DNA from 3 places in the Anaerobacillus sp. genome. Region 3 is predicted to be linked to each of the others. Evidence: riboswitches for the same ligand, from Rfam matches in the RefSeq annotation. Region 3 holds a riboswitch; each other region holds the start of a gene.
The links. Region 3 has a riboswitch for cyclic di-GMP ahead of ACK4M9_RS04715 (anti-repressor SinI family protein). Riboswitches for the same ligand answer to the same signal wherever they lie in the genome.
Positions count from the first base shown of each region.

Region 1: another riboswitch for cyclic di-GMP. It lies ahead of ACK4M9_RS17855 (Ig-like domain-containing protein); the one in region 3 lies ahead of ACK4M9_RS04715 (anti-repressor SinI family protein).
Region 2: another riboswitch for cyclic di-GMP. It lies ahead of ACK4M9_RS11070 (hypothetical protein); the one in region 3 lies ahead of ACK4M9_RS04715 (anti-repressor SinI family protein).

Region 1 is NZ_JBKBWN010000015.1:36,119-40,994, forward strand. It holds gene ACK4M9_RS17845 (TetR/AcrR family transcriptional regulator) at 50-664, shown strand; gene ACK4M9_RS17850 (hypothetical protein) at 1,047-1,640, shown strand; cyclic di-GMP riboswitch class I at 1,727-1,821, shown strand; gene ACK4M9_RS17855 (Ig-like domain-containing protein) at 2,074-4,876, shown strand, end outside.
Region 2 is NZ_JBKBWN010000006.1:243,833-248,708, reverse strand. It holds gene sigK (RNA polymerase sporulation sigma factor SigK) at 1-693, shown strand, start outside; gene ACK4M9_RS11080 (MarR family winged helix-turn-helix transcriptional regulator) at 860-1,300, shown strand; gene wrbA (NAD(P)H:quinone oxidoreductase) at 1,449-2,060, shown strand; gene ACK4M9_RS11070 (hypothetical protein) at 2,232-2,543, opposite strand; cyclic di-GMP riboswitch class I at 2,604-2,691, opposite strand; gene ACK4M9_RS11065 (CBS domain-containing protein) at 2,793-4,876, opposite strand, start outside.
Region 3 is NZ_JBKBWN010000003.1:114,832-124,142, forward strand. It holds gene ACK4M9_RS04680 (asparagine synthase-related protein) at 1-1,529, shown strand, start outside; gene ACK4M9_RS04685 (paeninodin family lasso peptide) at 1,535-1,702, shown strand; gene ACK4M9_RS04690 (aldolase) at 1,769-2,704, shown strand; gene ACK4M9_RS04695 (lasso peptide biosynthesis PqqD family chaperone) at 2,701-2,997, shown strand; gene ACK4M9_RS04700 (lasso peptide biosynthesis B2 protein) at 3,004-3,492, shown strand; gene ACK4M9_RS04705 (nucleotidyltransferase domain-containing protein) at 3,482-4,651, shown strand; gene ACK4M9_RS04710 (ABC transporter ATP-binding protein) at 4,664-6,475, shown strand; gene ACK4M9_RS04715 (anti-repressor SinI family protein) at 7,485-7,607, opposite strand; cyclic di-GMP riboswitch class I at 7,640-7,726, opposite strand; gene ACK4M9_RS04720 (MBL fold metallo-hydrolase) at 8,216-9,311, shown strand, end outside.

The DNA of each region.
Region 1 (4,876 bases), on a different contig from region 3:
TTAGTTTAACTAGTTGCATTTAACTTTAACTCACGACAGGGGGATTACAGTGAAGAAATTAACCATTCCTACTCAGGTCAAGTGTGACCGAAAGGTTAAGGAAAGACGACAACAATTGGTAGAAGCGGCCAAAGTCTTATTTTTGGAAAAGGGATTTCATAAAACGACAACTCGAGATATATCAAAAACAGCCAAATTAAGCTTTGGAGCAATTTATGAATATATTGGAAGCAAGGAAGATATTTTATACTTATTAATAGAGGAATTTTACGATCAGTTGGATGGAACCTTACAGACTATTCATTTGGACAATAACAGAGTCAGTTTATATACGTTTATTAATGCATATTTCAGAGCGATCGATCGACTAAGTGGTGAAATCAAAATTATCTACAGAGACCTTCAATCATTACCAGCCACATATATTGAGTATGTGCTCTCTAAAGAAGCAGAATTTTTCAATTTTGTTAAAAAGGTACTTAAAAGAACATATCAACTAGAAAACGCTATAGTAAGTGAAGAATATATTTCTTTGTTGGCTCGGAACCTAATCATTCAAGGGCATATGTGGGCGTTTAGAAGCTGGGACTTAAAAGATAAGCTATCGTTAAAAGAGTATATTGATCTCCAAAGTACATTTTTTTTGAATGCCATTCAGGAGTAGCTTAAATTTTATATGCTTTTCACCCCTGCTCCTTCAGAGAATTTGAAGGGGCTTTATGTTGATGTTTCTCAATAGGGGAAGCTAATGAGCGAGGAATCATGACATTGCCAGTGAGTAATAACAAAAAAATCTAAAAATAGTATACCCCTAAAAATATCATTTATTGTATAAAAATGTATAATTATGTTATTCTACTACTATATTTAACTACCAAATGTTGAATGCCTGTACAACAACTCTTACCATCGTTGGTAACTAGTTGTAAAAACAGTTTACTATGGTTTCGAGTGGGTCTATAGAAGTTTCTGTGGTAATTCATTAGGTGGTTGCATATATTCAGTAATAGTTTAAAAAAAAATGAAATGATTAGGGAGGTAAGAAAATGGAATTTTTAAAATTTTTATTGGCATTATTCAGAGGTCAAAAATCAATAGCAGACATTAATGTAAATGAAATGTTTCGACCTGCTGCAATAACATTAGGTTCAGCTTCTATAGCAATAGGACTACTATATTCTTATATTGGAGCAGTTAGTTTTTGGAATGACAAGTTAGATTGGAAAGATTTTTTTACAGGATTAGTGAAAAACATTCCTTTAGTTGCTGTAAGCTTTGCTTTAGTAGTAGGATTACTATTTTTGTTTTTCACGGTTTTAAAAATAGATAAAGACTGGAAGTTCTTTGTTGTACACACAGCTATCATGTTTCTTGCAGTTTTACCTTTTTTACTACTGGCTCTAATTTTCTCATCTAACGTAACGTTAAGTGTCGTATTTGGGCAGGTTAGTAGTATCGTTCCATTCTTGTATTTGTTTTGGTTCTTAAGTAACGAAAGAGAAATTGCGATCATTAGAGTGTTTTGGGGCGTAGTATCGTTATCAATTTTAATGAGTGCTACATTTAATTTATTGGGGGTTAATCCTTTTTCAATAACTACAATTAATACGATTAAAACAATATTAGGTAATATTTTTTAACTAGTCTGTTTGATTAACTGAAAATTGGGAATTATATGAGGCTTTTCCATCATTTCCAAATGCTAGTTTAGTTGATATATTATTTTTAACCGAAAAGGCAAACCTAAGGAAACTTAGGGACGCAAAGCTAAAGGGGCTTCATCGTAGAAGATATTCGTTAAGCACTGGCAATGTTATCATTACCTTTCCAGGTGCACAGGTGATTATTTTTCCAATCCCTATTTAAAATACTTCAATAAATTTTAGCACTTAGGATAAAAAAGCTACATAAGTTCCTCATCTAAATGGCTAGATTCTGTCTCTTTTCTATTAGTACTTTCTAGCAAAAATCTACCAAATTTACTCTTCATATTTTCTATTTAAAATCAGTAAATGATGATATATTAAATATACTATTAATATAGTAGAACGTTTTGAAATTGAGGCGAATAGGATGTCAATTGATTTAAAGAGATTGGTAAAATTGTTACTTATTTTAGTTTTTGTTTTTCCCCACTACCCATATGTAATAAATGCAGAAGGAGTAGAAGGAACAGTAGTCAGTGGATTTTTAAATGAGGACACGACTTGGACCAAAGAAGGCTCACCTTATAGGTTAATAGGAAACCTTACAATACCGAAGAATGTCACGCTAACGATCGAGCCTGGAGTGTCTGTTGTTGGTAAAATTGGTGTCTGGATCCAAACGTCTGGGAAATTGGTTGCAATTGGTGGAGAGACAGAAGGTGAGCGAATCAATTTTAATACTGCCTATATTCAAAGCACATCTTTTCCAGAAACCTATGTCCATCTTGAAAATGCAAATCTAACTCATGGATTTAACGGTGGCTTTTTGGTGACAGGAGCGAACCTTTATTTAAAAAATAATAGATTTTCCAATGGTTCGATATCTGTATCATACCCGAAAACAATAGAACCACTGATTTCAGGAAATTTATTTCAACAAAACGCTACAGTAGATGTTTGGCTCGGATCTAAAAATACAAAAATTACCAATAATACGTTTTTAAACATTACGGGTGATGCAAAGTTCCCTGACATTAGTATTGGTTGTAGCCTTGACTGTCAAAGTCCAAACCTTGAATTGTCAGGAAATAACTTTTTCGGATTAGATCATGCTTTTATAAAATTTCAAAGTGATAAACTGCTCACCTTTGATGGAGCAAATAATTACTGGGGAACTACAGACATAACAAAAGCAAACCAATTCATCATTGATGCAAGTGATAACCCCAATTTTAGAGCCTTGTTAAAAATAGATCCGATTGCCTACAAGCCATTTGATTACGGGCATCCATTTGGAGAACTTACGGTGCCATTCGTTCATTCGGTGGGGGATGATCATCAAGTGGTTACTGGTCTGACAGATTCTGATAGCAAAATCGAAGTTTGGAACGCTACTGGAAAGATAGGGGCGGGATTCTCAATTCAGAACGGAACGTTTTCAGTGGATATTCCAAACCAAAGAGTTGGTACTGAGCTCACGATTTTTGTAACTGACAGTTATAACCGAATTAGTGAACCTTTGACTACTATTGTTCTTGATAAGACAGCTCCTGAGGCGCCGATTGTTGACGAAGTGACAGATGCGATAGATTACGTCTCGGGTAAAGCTGAACCTGGGGTTAAGATTACTGTTATGGCAACGGGGAAAGTGCTTGCTATAGGCAATGCCGATCAAGACGGCCAATTTAAGATCAGAACTGGCACACTCCGTGCTGATAGTACGATAGAGGTTCAGGCTGAAGACGATGATGGAAATAAGAGCTTAGTTGTTACAGTAACAGTCCGAGATGTCACCCCTCCAGCGAAACCTGAATTAATTGAGGAATTTACTGACGCAGTCAATTTTATTAGGGGGCTTGCGGAACCAGGTTCAACCGTTGTTGTTACTTCAGGTTCTACTGAACTATTACGTCAAACTGCAAAATCCAATGGTGAATTTGGAAACTATATCCAACCACAAAAGTCAGGGGAAATAATCAAGATAGTTGCTATAGATAAGTCAGGAAACAAAAGTGAACCATTAATTGTTGAGGTGAAAGATGTCACCCCGCCTTCTCTTTATGTATATCGATTTGGTGACAGTAACGAATACCTCTATGGTGTATCTGAAATAGGTGCCGAAATCTACGTATTAAAAGATGGGCTACTCATCGGAACAACTATTGTTGTAGGAGACCAGGACTTTAAGGTAGAAATCCCTCGCCAACTGGCTGGAACGAAATTAACCGTCATTTCTAAGGATAATGCTGGCAATGAAACGAAAACAGAAATAGTTGTTGAAGACGTTACTTCCCCTACAAAGCCAGTGGTGGACACAGTGACGGATAAGAGTAATGTGGTTACAGGTAAGGCTGAAGCTTTGACAACTGTTCAAGTTCAAATTGGTACTAGTGTTGTTGGGACTGGTCAGGCCGATATAAATGGTAGTTTTTCAATAAAAATCCCTGTCCAAGTTGCAGGTACGGTCATTAAGGTAACTGCCAAAGACGCTGCGGGTAACATCAGTGCTTCAACGAACGTAACCGTTAAAGATGTGATACCACCGGCTGTTCCAAAGGTAAATGGGGTAACGAATAAGACTTCTACTATCTCCGGGAAAACAGAAAAAGCCGCTACAGTTACCGTGAAGATTGGAACAAAAACGTATTCAGGGAAAGCTGATGAATTTGGTAGCTATAAACTATCCATTCCCATCCAAAATGCTGGAACGGTCATTTCAGTTACAGCGAAAGACGTTGCTGGAAATACTAGTGCGACTAGAACTGTAACGGTGACAAGGGTCGCGCCAAATGTTCCTGTCATCAATACAGTTAATAATAAAGCAACGTCTGTATCGGGTAAAACAGAAAAAAATGCTACTGTTTCGGTAAAAATCGGAACAAAAACGTATTCAAGTAAAGCAGATGAAAACGGTAATTATAAACTATCCATTCCAGTTCAGAATTCTGGAGCTATCCTTTCAGTAACAGCAAAGGATACTGCAGGGAATACTAGTGCGACTAGAACTGTAACGGTGACAAGGGTCGCGCCAAATGTTCCTGTCGTCAATGCGGTAAACAATAAAGCCGCTTCAGTGACGGGAAAAACAGAGAAATATGCTACTATTTCGGTGAAAATCGGAACAAAAACGTATTCTAGTAAAGCAGATGTGAAGGGTAACTTCAAAGTATCAATTCCAATTCAAAATGCCGAGACAACGCTTTCCATTACTGCAAAAGATAGTTCAGGGG
Region 2 (4,876 bases), on a different contig from region 3:
CTTAGCTATTTCATTAAAGAAATAATTTTCTTTGTCTCCTTCGTAAAAAATAATGCTTTTCCTCAACCATTAAAAGAAGAAGAAGAGAAAAAGTATTTAAAATTATTAGCAGAAGGAGACGACATTGCCAGAAACCGCCTTATCGAGCATAATCTTCGACTAGTTGCTCATATTGTTAAGAAATTTGAGAACACAAGAGAAGATACAGAAGACTTAATTTCGATTGGAACAATTGGCTTAATGAAAGCGATCGACAGTTATTCCACCGGAAAAGGTACAAAATTAGCGACATATGCTGCTCGTTGTATAGAGAATGAAATACTTATGCATCTGCGAGCCTTAAAGAAAGTCAAAAAGGATGTTTCTCTGCATGATCCGATTGGAACAGATAAGGAAGGGAATGAGATCACCCTTATCGATGTGCTCCAAGCTGATACAGCGGATGTGGCAGACACCATTCAATTGAAAATGCAGAAAAAGCAAATATATGATTATATCCATATTTTAGATGACAGAGAGAAGGAAGTCATTGTCGGCAGATTTGGCCTTGATATGCAAAAGGAGCGAACGCAGCGAGAAATTGCTAAAGACTTAGGGATTTCTAGAAGTTATGTATCCCGGATTGAAAAGCGCGCCTTAATGAAGTTGTTTCATGAGTTTTATAAGCAAAGTCAAAAGGGCAAGAAATCGTAGAAGACTAGGTACGAGGCACCCTAAATGGACAAAATCGCTATAATTGTCCTTGTGTAGAGGACAATTATAGCAAATTAATATAGCTAAGTATTGTGCTTGACATATAATGGTCTTTTATTTATAATTATCTTGAATTAAAGATATTAACGATAAAGGTATGATAAAAATGAATGTAAATGAAAATAACTTATCACTAAAGCTATTTATTGTACTGTCTAGGGCAACTAGAGCCATTCATGACCTTGTGGAAGAGGATATTAAAAACTATGGTCTTAACCCTACCGAATTTGCTGTTTTAGAGCTGTTGTACCATAAAGGTGATCAACCTATACAGCAAATCGGGAAAAAAGTTCTGCTTTCAAGCGGCAGCATTACTTACGTAGTTGATAAACTAGAAAAGAAGCAGTTGTTATTAAGAAAGTCTTGCCCAAAGGATCGCCGCGTTACATATGCTGTGATTACTGAGCAAGGAACAGAACTAATGGATCAAATATTTCCGAAACATAAACAGGCAATTGATGCAATCTTTAGCGGTTTAGTGGAAAGTGAGAAATCACAACTGATCGAACTCTTAAAAAAACTAGGTTATCATGCTAGAAATCTTTAACACTGGAAAAACAGTTACTTGGGAAACCAAGTGTTTTTTCATAAGTTATATCTTGAAATGAAGATATTTGAATTCAAGTTTTATTTCGTGTTACAAGTGGAAGTGATTAAAGTTTATCGATATTTAAAATCGGAAGGGGCAATAAACAATGTCAAATGTAAAATTAGCAATTATCTATTATAGTTCGACGGGTACAAACTACCAGTTAGCACAATGGGCAGAGGAAGCTGCGATAGTAGCAGGTGCTGAGGTAAAAGTATTAAAGGTAGCAGAACTAGCACCAAAATCAGCAATTGAAAGTAATCCTAGTTGGAAAGCGCACGTTGAAGCAACTCAACATGTACCTGAAGTTACATTAGACGATCTTGAATGGGCTGATGCAATTATCTTCAGCGTACCAACAAGGTTTGGTGGTATGCCTGCTCAAATGAAACAATTCTTGGATACAACAGGTGGGCTTTGGTTCGCAGGTAAGCTTGCTAATAAGGTGGTTAGTGCGATGTCAAGTGCTGCAAATTCTCATGGTGGACAGGAACAAACTGTTTTATCCTTATACACAACAATGTATCATTGGGGAGCGATAGTAGCAGCACCAGGATATACAGATCCAACCATTTTTGCTTCAGGTGGTAATCCTTATGGAACAAGTGTAACTGTTGACCAACAAGGAAACATGGTAGAAGATGTGAAAGACGCAGTGAAACATCAGGCAAAACGTACGATTGAGATTGCGCAACTAGTAAAACAAGGGCAAAAATAATAAAGACGAATTGGTGATAATAGTTTACACAAAAAAAGTATCAGACCTTTAGTTTTAAAGAATGGGGCTTTAATTCTTTAGAGTAGGTCTGATACTTTTATTTTTTAAGAAAAGAAAGTATATGCGTTTTTTATTAATGTATGTCTAGCTCCACGTATGCTCTGCGTTTTTCTATCGTAACTTGCTCCGTAAAGCTTCTAACCTTTCAACCGCTTTATCATAATCAATTTCTAACTCAGTCAATAATAGTAAGGAAGGGTTGTTTGTAGCTTGGATTTTTAGAAGGTGAAAAATTGTTGGTTTTTCTTTTTTTATTATTGTCATTATTTCTGCAGAAGGCAACGAGAACTTAGGATCCCTCACTCGTAAAAAACCTCTTAAATAGTTGATGAATTCTGGTAATGAACTAGTATTATCAGGTAAGTTCCTCATCATTTGTTCAAATTTATCAAGTGTCGCTTGTAAATCACGAAATCTACTCATATGCATTACCCCTTCATAAGATAAGTATCCGTATAGACAAGCTAGTGTAAATAGATTTGTTTAGGTAACTGGCTGACTTTGATCTATTCGATCATTAGTCCCTTTAGCTTTGCGTCCTTATTTTTCAATAAGTTTGCCTTTATCTATACTTATTAACATTATAATTATGTTTGTGGACAAAAGTAAATAAGGCAAAGGGCTGAACATTTATTCCCTTTGCCTTATTAAAATGGTTTCGAAATGGTGGTCTTATAGAAAGTTACGTGTCACGAATAATAAAGCATCTTCCTTGGTAGAAATCTCCTTATTTAAATAAGCACATTCAATTTCAAGTAAAATTTTACTGTAAAGAGGACTTGGCGGGAGGTTTAGGGCCTTTAAATCATCACCATCAATCAACTTTGGCATGGCTACTCTAATAGTAATGTATTTCTTAATTAACTCCAGAAAATCGTTAGGCTGACTTGATAACAAGGAGTAGCATACAAGAGATTCTGGGGTATAATTCTTAAATTGTTTATGAATATTTCCGAGCTGCATACCTGTAGGAATAGCTTGTTTAGTCGTAACTAGCTCGTAAATCTCTTCTAGGACACGTAATTGCTCGTTATTAAGAGCAAATTCCTTAACTAGATGGTGCCCTTTTTCTTTCCTATAAAATAATATCGCTAGGTAACAAATCCAACTATTCGAATTATATTGGCTGTTGCTTTGAAGGGAAACGGTTACGTCACTCATTAACGAATGAAATTCCTTTAATAACTGGATGATTTCATCATTACACAAATTGGGCCCGATCAAATAATTTAGGACACCTAATTGTTGTAAACGGATTAGAGATTCCACTGGGTACTCTTCCATTAACATTATTTTTAATTCATGCGCAAGTCTCGGCTTAGAGGTCGAGACAATCTTATCTACAGAAGTAACGGCTAATTCTAATGTTTGCTTATCCATTTTAAAGCCAAAACGTTGTTCGAAACGAACCGCTCGTAATATTCTTGTCGGATCTTCTACGAAGCTGAGATTGTAAAGGATTTTAACCTTCTTTGCCTTTATATCACGATAGCCATGAAAAAAGTCAATTAGCTTGCCAAAATCCTGCCTATTAATTTGTAATGCCATGGCATTAATCGTAAAATCACGGCGGAATAGGTCTTCTCGTAAGCTAGACATTTCAACCGTTGGTAAAGCGGCTGGATAATCATAATATTCGGTTCGTGCCGATGTAATATCGATTTTTAACCCTGAGGGGTGTTTCCATGTAGCAGTACCAAATTTTTCGTGAATACGAACACTTCCACCTAAAGAATTTGCTAATAATCTTGCAAAAGAAATTCCTTCTCCTTCTACGACAATATCGATATCTTCATTTTTTCGACCGATGATCAAATCACGAACAATGCCGCCTATCATAAATGCACGATAATTTAATTGATCAGCTTGGTCACCAATTTCCCTTAATAGATCGTAAATACTTGATGGAAGCAATTTTTCCATCCGTTCGACGAGAGATATTTCTAGCGGCTTTATTTTCGCTAAAACTTGTCCTACTTTAATTTTCTCGCCATGAAGAGCTTCGATTACATTCGTTCTAGAAATAATACCGATAAGCTGTTGGTCTTCAAGGACTGGAAGTCTGCCAACATTTTTTTCTATCATTAAATTTTGTACCTCTTCTAATGACATTTTTGAGTGGATCGTTGAAGGCTCTGTGCTCATATATCCTTTGACTGGTGCATGGCCTAAGCCGTGGTGTTTTGCCTTATCAATGTCTCGTCTAGAGATAATTCCGACTAACTTGCCGTCTTCTAACACAGGAAAGCCAGTATGACCATAGCGTAGCATCATTTTAGCAGCTTCTTCGATTGAGGTAGCGGTAGAGATGACTTTTACAGGACTTGACATAATATCCCTGGCAATTAGTGAAGGTTTAACTAGCTCATGTATATGATTTCTGACCGTTGCTAATATCTGTTGAAAATTACCGTTTTTCACCATAGCTGAAGCTGCCTTTTGATGACCACCGCCGCCTAAGAGCTTAATGACTGGTAGAACGTCAATTCGGTCTGAGGTCGATCTTCCGACGATAAATGTGCGTTTTCCCATTTCAACAACAAAAATTAAAGCATCGGTACCCGTCATTTCTAAGGCTTTTCTAGCAAGCAGGGCTAATCCCCCTGTATACTCATCTTGTTGATGATAAGCGATTAGTATATCAACACCATCAAAGTAATGTTCTTCACTTTGTTGGATTAAACAATGAAGTAAATTTTGTTCTTCTTCTTGAAGTGGAGATACTGAAAATTTAGAAACAAGTTGAAGGTTTGCTC
Region 3 (9,311 bases):
GAGATTTTTCTGGTGCAAGAACACTTTACTTTTTTTCTCATCACAACTTATTTGCTTTTTCAACAATTATAGAACCATTATTTACATTGCCCTATGTAGAAAAAAAAATTAGCGAAGAATGGCTTGCAGAATTTATTGCTATACCCAATATGGTTGAGGCAGTTGATATGTTTGCTACTGTATATGAAAACATTAATCAAATCCCCCCAGCACATACGGTTACTGTTATTTCAGGTAATGTAAAATTCAAAAGGTATTGTAATCTTGGTGAGCAATCTGAAATAAGACTAAAAAATAACTATGAATATGAAGAAATGTTTCGTGATGTATTTAAAACAGCCGTCAGGAGCAGGTTACGAACATATGGTAAAGTAGGCGCTCAATTAAGTGGCGGTCTTGATTCAGGTTCAGTGGTGAGCGTTGCAGCGAAAGAATTAAAAAAAGAAAATAAGATGTTACATACTTTTAGTTATATTCCAACAGACAATTTTAACGATTGGACCTCTAAGTACTTTATTGCTGATGAGAGACCATTTATTAGAGCTACGGTAGACCATGTAGGAAATATTCAAGACCAATATTTACCTTTCAATGGAAAGGACTCTTACTCTGAGTTAGATGATTTTCTAGCTATTATGGAGATGCCTTATAAATTCTTTGAAAATACAGTATGGCTGAAAGGGATAAATGAAAGTGCACAACAGCAAGGTATAAAGGTTCTATTAAATGGAGCAAGAGGCAATCACTCAATTTCTTGGGGCTCGTTGTCGATAACTCTAGACTATTATGCAAATTTATTTAAAAAGCTTCGATTTTTCAAGCTTTATAATCAACTTAATTTGTATTGTAACAATTATAGTACTGGGAAGTCAGTCATGATTCCTGCTGTTGCAAGATTAGCTTTTTCTCAACTGATAAATAAAAATAAGGAAGAGGAAGTTAGGCCACCTTTGTTAATTAATTCAACTTTTGCAATTAAAACTAAGGTATTTGAGAAGCTTCAGCAATATGGTATGGACCAGTATGGTAATTTCTATAATCAAACCGATTATAGAAAAAGTCATTTTGAGCAGCTTCATACTTGGAATAAAACAGGTGTAGCTACAACGAAATTATCTTTACGCTATTCTTTATGGGATAGAGATCCTTCAAATGATATTCGTGTGATAAGTTTCTGCTTAGCAGTTCCTGAAGAGCAATATTCAATTGAAGGATTGGATCGATCCTTAGTACGTAGGGCAACCAAGGGTTACCTTCCTGATAAAGTTCGGATGAATTACAAAGTTCGTGGTGTACAATCAGCAGATTTAATTAATCGAATGTTACCTGTTTGGAATGTATTTATTGAGGAAATCGAGATGCTCACCAGGGACTCTATGATGTCAGAAATTTTAAATGTTAAATTAATTAAGGATGCACTAAAGGCTATAAAAGAGCCACGCCCTGATTTAGTATTTGAAAGCGATTTTAGAATATTAACTAGGAGTTTAGTAATATATCGATTTATAAAAGATCTTGAAAGGAGGTGATAATTATGAAAAAAACTTGGAAGCAACCTGAACTAAAAGCTCTTAACGTAGGTATGACAATGGGTGGAGCTGGTGAAGCTCAAGCTGATAGCTATTGTACTAGTCAACATCCAACCATTGATCCAGATGGAAAGATTAACAAGGCTTGTGCAAACCCAGACTTATTAAGTTAATTTATTTAAAAAAACGCCCTTATATTCTAAAACTATAAGGGCTTTAAAAAAATAGGAGACTAGATAATGAAAGAAAAGTATATGAGTTTTTATCAAGCTTTCGGGCTAAATATTCTAAGTGAATTAGTGCTTCCTGAACTGTCATTGATAGCTGATGAGCAAAAAATATGTGATATTGAGATAATTAAAGCTGATTTGAAGAACATGTGGGAGGAATTGAGTGAAGGTACAGAAGACTATTTTTTATATCAAAAGAATCTAATCATGTTTCGCATGCCAGGAACAGCTATTTTCTCAATAGAAAATGGAAACACAATCTACGTATCACCATTTGAGGAAGCACAAGAAGGCCATATCCGCTTATATCTTCTCGGAACATGCATGGGTGCTATTTTAATGCAGCGTAAAATTCTGCCATTGCACGGTAGTGCCGTAGCTATTAATGGAAAGGTGTATGCCATCGTCGGTGATTCAGGTGCTGGCAAATCGACGCTAGCTTCCGCTTTTTTAAGTAGGGGTTATCAGTTACTAAGTGATGATGTTATACCCGTTTCCTTTAACGAAGTTAACATTCCAATAGTAACACCGGCGTACCCACAGCAGAAGTTATGGATTGAGAGTTTAGATGCATTTGGAATGCAATCCGATCTTTACAGGCCAATAATTGATCGTGAGACGAAGTTTGCCATCCCAGTTTCGGATCACTTTGTAAATGAGGCCCTGCCACTAGCTGGAATTATTGAATTAACCAAAACGGAAAGCAGCGAGATTGATATTAAACCTATTAAGGACCTTCAACGCTTCCATACTTTATATTACCATACGTACCGTAATTTTTTCATTAGCCCTCTTGGTTTGATGGAGTGGCATTTTAACACTTCAGCTAAGATGTTAAATAAACTTGAAATGTATCAGATTAAGAGGCCGATTTCTAAATTTACGGCCCACGATCTAACTGAAGTGATCCTTTCTACTATTACTAAGGAGGTAAGTGTTGGATGATTAAAAATCAAATAGTTTCTTTGAGTAATACTGTGTGCCAAGGCACTGGCAATATCGTCAGTGATATGGACGGTGAAAAAGTGATGTTAAGCATTGCCAAGGGGAAATACTATAATTTAGGTGATATTGGTGGTGAAATCTGGGAGCTAATTCAAACTCCTATCCCAATTGAAGAGGTGATAGCTACACTTACTTCTCTATATGATGTAGAACAATCGATGTGCCAAGAGCAAGTATTATCTTTTCTTGGATTATTGGCCGAAGAAGGATTAATTGAAGTTAAAGAATTATAGGGGATTATTTACATGTTAAATAAGCTAAAGATATTTTTAAAGTTTGATAGAAAAACAAAGTTATTGCTATTAGAAGCGTATCTAAATTTAGCATGGGCGCGATTTTTGAAGCTGCTACCCTTCGCTAAGCTTGCCCCTTCATTAGGCAAACAAATGGAAGAAACCTCGTCGACACTGATAAATGCTAACAAAGAAACGCTGAGAAGTGTGTCAAATGCGATCCATATGATGAGCAAATATACATTTTGGGAAAGTCAATGCCTTGTAAAAGCTATTGCCGCAATGAAAATGTTAGAAAAACGTGGGATTGAAAGCACTCTTTATTTGGGAACCGCTAAAGATGAAAAAGGAATGCTTATCGCACATGCCTGGCTGCGCAGTGGACCATTCTATGTTTCCGGTTCTGAAGGCATGGAAAAATTTACGGTTGTTAGTAAATTTGCTAAGAAAATGACAGAGTCACAAACTAAAGGGGTAAACGATAATGGTGGATAATCTCTCTTTAAATACAACAACTATACCAAAGGAATTATCCCTCATCTTAGATTTGTTAAAAAAAGAAGAAGGTCAAAAGGCAGCATTCGAAGGTATTGACTGGGATTTGTTGATTAAGCTTTCCATTCATCATCGTCTCTATCCCATTCTCTACTCAAAACTTAAACAGGTGGATTGCCCCTATATTCCGAATTATGTCATTCAAACGCTAAGCAACCATTATAAGAGGAATACATTTCAAATGCTTCATCTATGCGGAGAAATGCAAACGGTTAGCGAACTGTTTTTGAAGCAAGATATTCGTCTTATTTTCTTAAAGGGTCCAGTACTAGCACAGTCGTTATATGGTGACCTATCGCTTCGTACTTCATGTGATCTAGATTTTCTCATTCCTATTGAAAAGCTTGACGAAGCAGAAGCGCTTCTAGTTGATCTTGGTTACGAGAAGGATGATTACATTAAGACGGTACTTAACGATTGGCGCTGGCGGCATCATCATGTTACATACTATCATGCTCAGAAGGGGATTAAACTAGAAATTCACTGGCGTTTACACCCTGGTCCAGGGAAAGAACAAACCTTTGATGAGCTATGGAAGCATAAATGTACGAGTACTTTAACAACAAAACCTGTTTATTATTTAGGGAAAGAAGATTTATTTCTCTTTCTTATTACACATGGCGCTCGTCATGGTTGGTCGCGTTTGCGGTGGTTGCAGGATATTCATCAACTTCTACAACAAGATTTAAACATTAGCAGACTAGCTCAAATACTTACGAAATACCAATATCAACAAGTGGCAGGGAAAGCTATTATTTTAGCATCACAGTTGTTTAATACTATCCTCACTCGAGAAGTGGAACAGCTAATCCATGGTGAACGACCAAAGAAGTTAGCTCAGGATACAATGTTTTATCTAGAAAAAATGGTGAATTTGCATACAGATCCTGTTCCTGAAGATGTGTCCCGTTATCATAAAAGGTACTTATTTTCCTTAATGTCATTTCAGCAAAAAATGTTATTTATTTTAAGTTTTCTGTATCCTTATCCGGAGGATGCTGAAACATTACCATTACCGAAAAAATTACATTTATTATATTTTCCACTACGTCCTTTTTTATGGGTCTGGCGAAAAACGAGGAAGCATGCGTTATCTTAGGAGGCAATAAAAATGAAACACATTGTTTACTTTTTAAAACAAATCCATGCCTATGCTGGTAAAATTCTTTATATTAACCTCCTAGCGATGCTGTTTATTAGCTTACTAGATGGAGTTGGGATATTACTATTAATCCCAATGATAAGTATGAGTGGGCTTGTTGATATTGATGCCACTGGAACACCATTAGTAGGTATTTTTGATTTTCTCCAGTCAATTCCAGTTTCAGTAGGGTTGCCTGTCATCCTCGGGATATTCGTCCTTATAGTTATAGGTCAAAATTTACTCCAACGACAGATAGCTATAAAAGGATCTATCATTCAACACGGTTTTTTTAGACATCTTCGGATGAAAACGTATGAAGCTTTACTCCATGCGAATTGGAATTTTTTCATAAAGAATAGGAAATCTGATTTGGTCCATTTAATGTCTGCTGAAATTGCTCGTGCCAGTGCTGGTACTCACTCCTTCTTACAATTTCTTGCTTCGTTAATTTTTACATGTATCCAAATTATTTTAGCTTTTTGGTTGTCACCAACGATTACAGGATTTGTCTTAGCTTCTGGGTTAATTCTTCTCTTATTTAACCGCAAGTTTTTAAAACGATCTTTAGAGCTTGGAAACCGCCAATTTACGCTTGGGAAAAGTTATTTAGGTGGAATAACAGATCAAATTAATGGAATTAAAGATATTAAAAGTAATACATTAGAAGAAACAAGAATGCAGTGGTTTCATAAGGTCACGAAAAGCATGGAAGAAGAACAAATTGAGTATACGAGGTTAAAAACAAAATCACAATTGTACTATAAAATAGCTTCATCTGTTTTAATTGCAGGTTTTATATTTTTAGCAGTTAACCTGTTTAACGCTCAAGTTGCTCAGCTAATGCTAATTATCGTTATTTTTTCTAGGCTATGGCCAAGAGTGGCTGGCATCCAAGCTTCTTTAGAACAAATTGCCACAACGATCCCAGCGTTAAAAGCAGTGATAGCGTTGCAAGAGGAGTGTAAGATTGCAAGAGAATTTACAATGAATGAAGAAAATATCCATCCTCTAAAGATTAATAGGGGGATGGAGTGTAGAGATATCTCTTTCCGCTACAACCCTAAAGAATATAAATACGCCCTAAAAAACATCAACATCTTCGTCCCTGCCAATCAAATGACCGCGGTCGTCGGCCCATCTGGAGCAGGGAAGAGTACACTTATTGATTTGTTAATGGGGCTAAATCAACCTGAAAGTGGAGAACTGCTTATCGATGGGGTTCCGTTAACAAGCGAGAATCTGATTTCATTAAGAAGAGCGATCTCCTACGTTCCACAAGATCCATTTCTTTTCAATGAAAGTATTCGTGAGAATTTGCAATTAGTTGCACCGGATGCAAGTGAAGCAGAAATGTGGGAAGCGTTGGAATTTTCTTCAGCTGCTGAATTTGTTCATAAGTTACCACAAGGACTTGATACACTAATTGGTGACCGTGGCATTCGCTTGTCAGGTGGGGAGAGGCAACGGATTGTTTTAGCTAGGGCAATTTTACGTAAGCCATCGATTCTTGTATTAGATGAGGCGACAAGTGCGTTAGATACAGAAAACGAGTCAAAAATCCAAGAGGCGTTAGAAAGACTAAAAGGAAAGATGACAATTGTAGTGATCGCACACCGCTTATCAACAATTCGTAATGCCGATCAAGTAGTTGTCTTAAATGAAGGTGAGATTATTCAGCAAGGTGGATTTAGCCAACTTGCCAAGGAAAAGCGCAGTATGTTTAGCAATTTACTTAGTAAGCAAATGGAACTAGTCCATTCACAAGAGGCTGGGACATAAGTAGAATACTCTCGCTTCAAAATTTGGAAATAGAAAATGCATGAAATCATGGTTTGAAACTGATTTCATGCATTTTATTCTGAATGAAGTTTTCTACAACAGCCTTGGTTTTTAGCTGGTTTAGATCCCAAGCCAATCGGAAATTTAAAATATGTTGTGAGGTTATCCAACTATATCTACCGTAGCAAAGATGTTTTTCGTGCTAATACCTTTAACAAGAAGAGCCAGGTTCGGACAGGGTTATGCTCAGAAGAAGAAAAGTAGTCTGAACTTGAGCCGAGTTCGGACCTGATTAGGCCTAGAAGAAGGAAAGTAGTCTGAAGAAGAGACAGGTTCGGACAGGGTTATGCTTAGAAGAAGAAAAGTAGTCTGAACCTGAGCCAAGTTCGGACTTGATAAGGCTTAGAAGAAGAAAAGTAGTCTGAACTTGAGCCGAGTTCGGACCTGATTAGGCCTAGAAGAAGGAAAGTAGTCTGAAGCAGAGCCAGGTTCGGACAGGGTTATGCTCAGAAGAAGAAAAGTAGTCCGAACCTGAGCCGAGTTCGAACCTGATAAGGCTTAGAAAAAGGAAAGTAGTCTTAAGTAGAGCCAGGTTCAGACATGAGCGCTTTTCGAATATGATAAGCAGCTTTTTTATAGTATTTGATTCTTGTCTGATTATCAAGACAGTCTTTATAAAGGTGATAATTATAGACGTATAAACAGCGATGATAGGTCCTTTTTGTTTTTTTGATCAAACTTTTTGAAAAAAAAGAACATTCTGAAGACCTCCTCTTGTTGAGCGTTTTCCTAGTGAGTCAAGGTAATCAATAGCCAACAACATAAATGGATGTTTGGTTAACGTACTTTTTCCTTAATTTCTATTTATGCATTTGGCTTTGGGATTATCCTTGCCAACTCAAAATAACTGAAAAGAAAAAAGTGATTGCTCTATAAAAGAAGCAACCACTTTATATTTTCTGTTATTGGTTTTATGTATTTGTAAGCACTGAGACGATTTTTTACTTTCCTAATATCTTTTGTGCATCAAGAGGAACTCCATTATTTCATCCGTACTAATTCCAATCACCATCGCCTCTTTGATTAATTCTACCCATTCCTGATCCAAGTTTTCAAATGAAATGTGCTCCAAGCAAAGTTCCCTCCTAAAATACTTTCCGTACCCCAAGCAGTCCAGCCGTCATGGTTGAAACCAACTTTAGACCTGTGACTTTGCGTCCCTATCTTTCAATAGATTTGCCTTTTATTGAAAATTTAGAAAAATTAGTGTATTTTTTATTATTCTTTCATCTACTATTGTAGTATAAGGCTCGAACTAGTTTTTTTGTGTAGAATCGTGGAAGAATTTTCAAATTTCATATGACAAAATAAGGTAAAAAAATCCTGTTTCAATAGGTCTTTACACCTAGTTATCGACAATTGTTAACTCCTATTTTATTGAATGTTCTGAAAATAGATATATCGCCAATATCGTATGTTTAAAAAAATGAAAAATAACAAATTTATTGTCGAAAACTTCTTATAGGAAATGGATCGATTGTAAAATTTTATAAACATATTTTAGGACAAAGGACTCAATAATAGAAGAGCGAAAGAAAACACCTAACATTACATTATAATTAGTGCGAAAAATTTAAGATTTTTAGAACTTTGTAGAAAAAATCTAATTATTATTAACTAACTTTTTTAATTGTTTTTTGTTATTCTAGTAAAAGCTGTTTTATTGAATGAAAGGGGAAGATGGAAATTTTATTTAGTAGTCAATTTTTAAAAGTTAGAGCTAAATTGATGATAGTTTCATTTGTTCTTTGTATTGTTTTAGTAGGTTGTAGTGATCTTCCAGAAAATGTAACTTTGACGAATGAAACTACTGTTTCGGGTGAAGCGACGATTCATTTTATCGATGTTGGCCAAGGGGATGCGACGCTTTTACAAGGACCTAATTTTACGGTGTTAATTGATGCAGGGCGGCATGACCGAAATGATGTTGTTCCTTATTTAACATCTGTTGGTGTGAAAGAATTGGATTTGCTTATTGGAACACACCCGCATGCTGATCACATTGGACAAATGGATAAAGTGATGCAAGCTTTTCCTGTGAAGGAGGTCTGGATGAGTGGCGACTCTCATACTTCAAAAATTTTTGAACGTGTCCTTAATGCGATTTTTGAGCACGAGGTTGAATACTATGAGCCAAGAGCTGGTGAGCAATTTGACATTGGTTCATTACATATACGTGTAGTTAATCCAGTCGAGCTAACAGGAGACCTTCATGATGGTAGCATTAGTTTAGTTGCCACTTACGGTGACATTTCGATATTGTTGACTGGAGACGCTGAAAAGCAAACAGAAGCCGCGATGCTAGACAGAAAAGAAGCGATCAATGCCCATATCTTTCAGTTAGGACATCATGGCTCGAGCACTTCTAGTACAGAAAAGTTTGTGAAGGAAGTGAATCCTGAAATTGTCATTTATTCAGCAGGTGCTGATAATTCCTACGGACATCCACATCAAGAAGTAATTGAACTGTTTAGTACCTTGCACATTCCAATGTATGGAACGATCAAAAATGGAACAATTGTCATTTCAACTGATGGTCTTGCCTATACAATAAATGCTGATCAATTGACGAGTAAGGAGCGAAAAACTGAACTAGATCAGTCACAACAAAAGCCTGAGATAGCAACATCTTCGTGTTTAGATATAAACAACGCTTCTATTGAAGAGTTATTAAAAATTACTCATATTGGCAAGGAACGTGCCGAGCAATTAATAAATTTACGTCCATTTAAATCAATTGATGAACTTAGTCGGATTAATGGAATTGGAGAAGGAA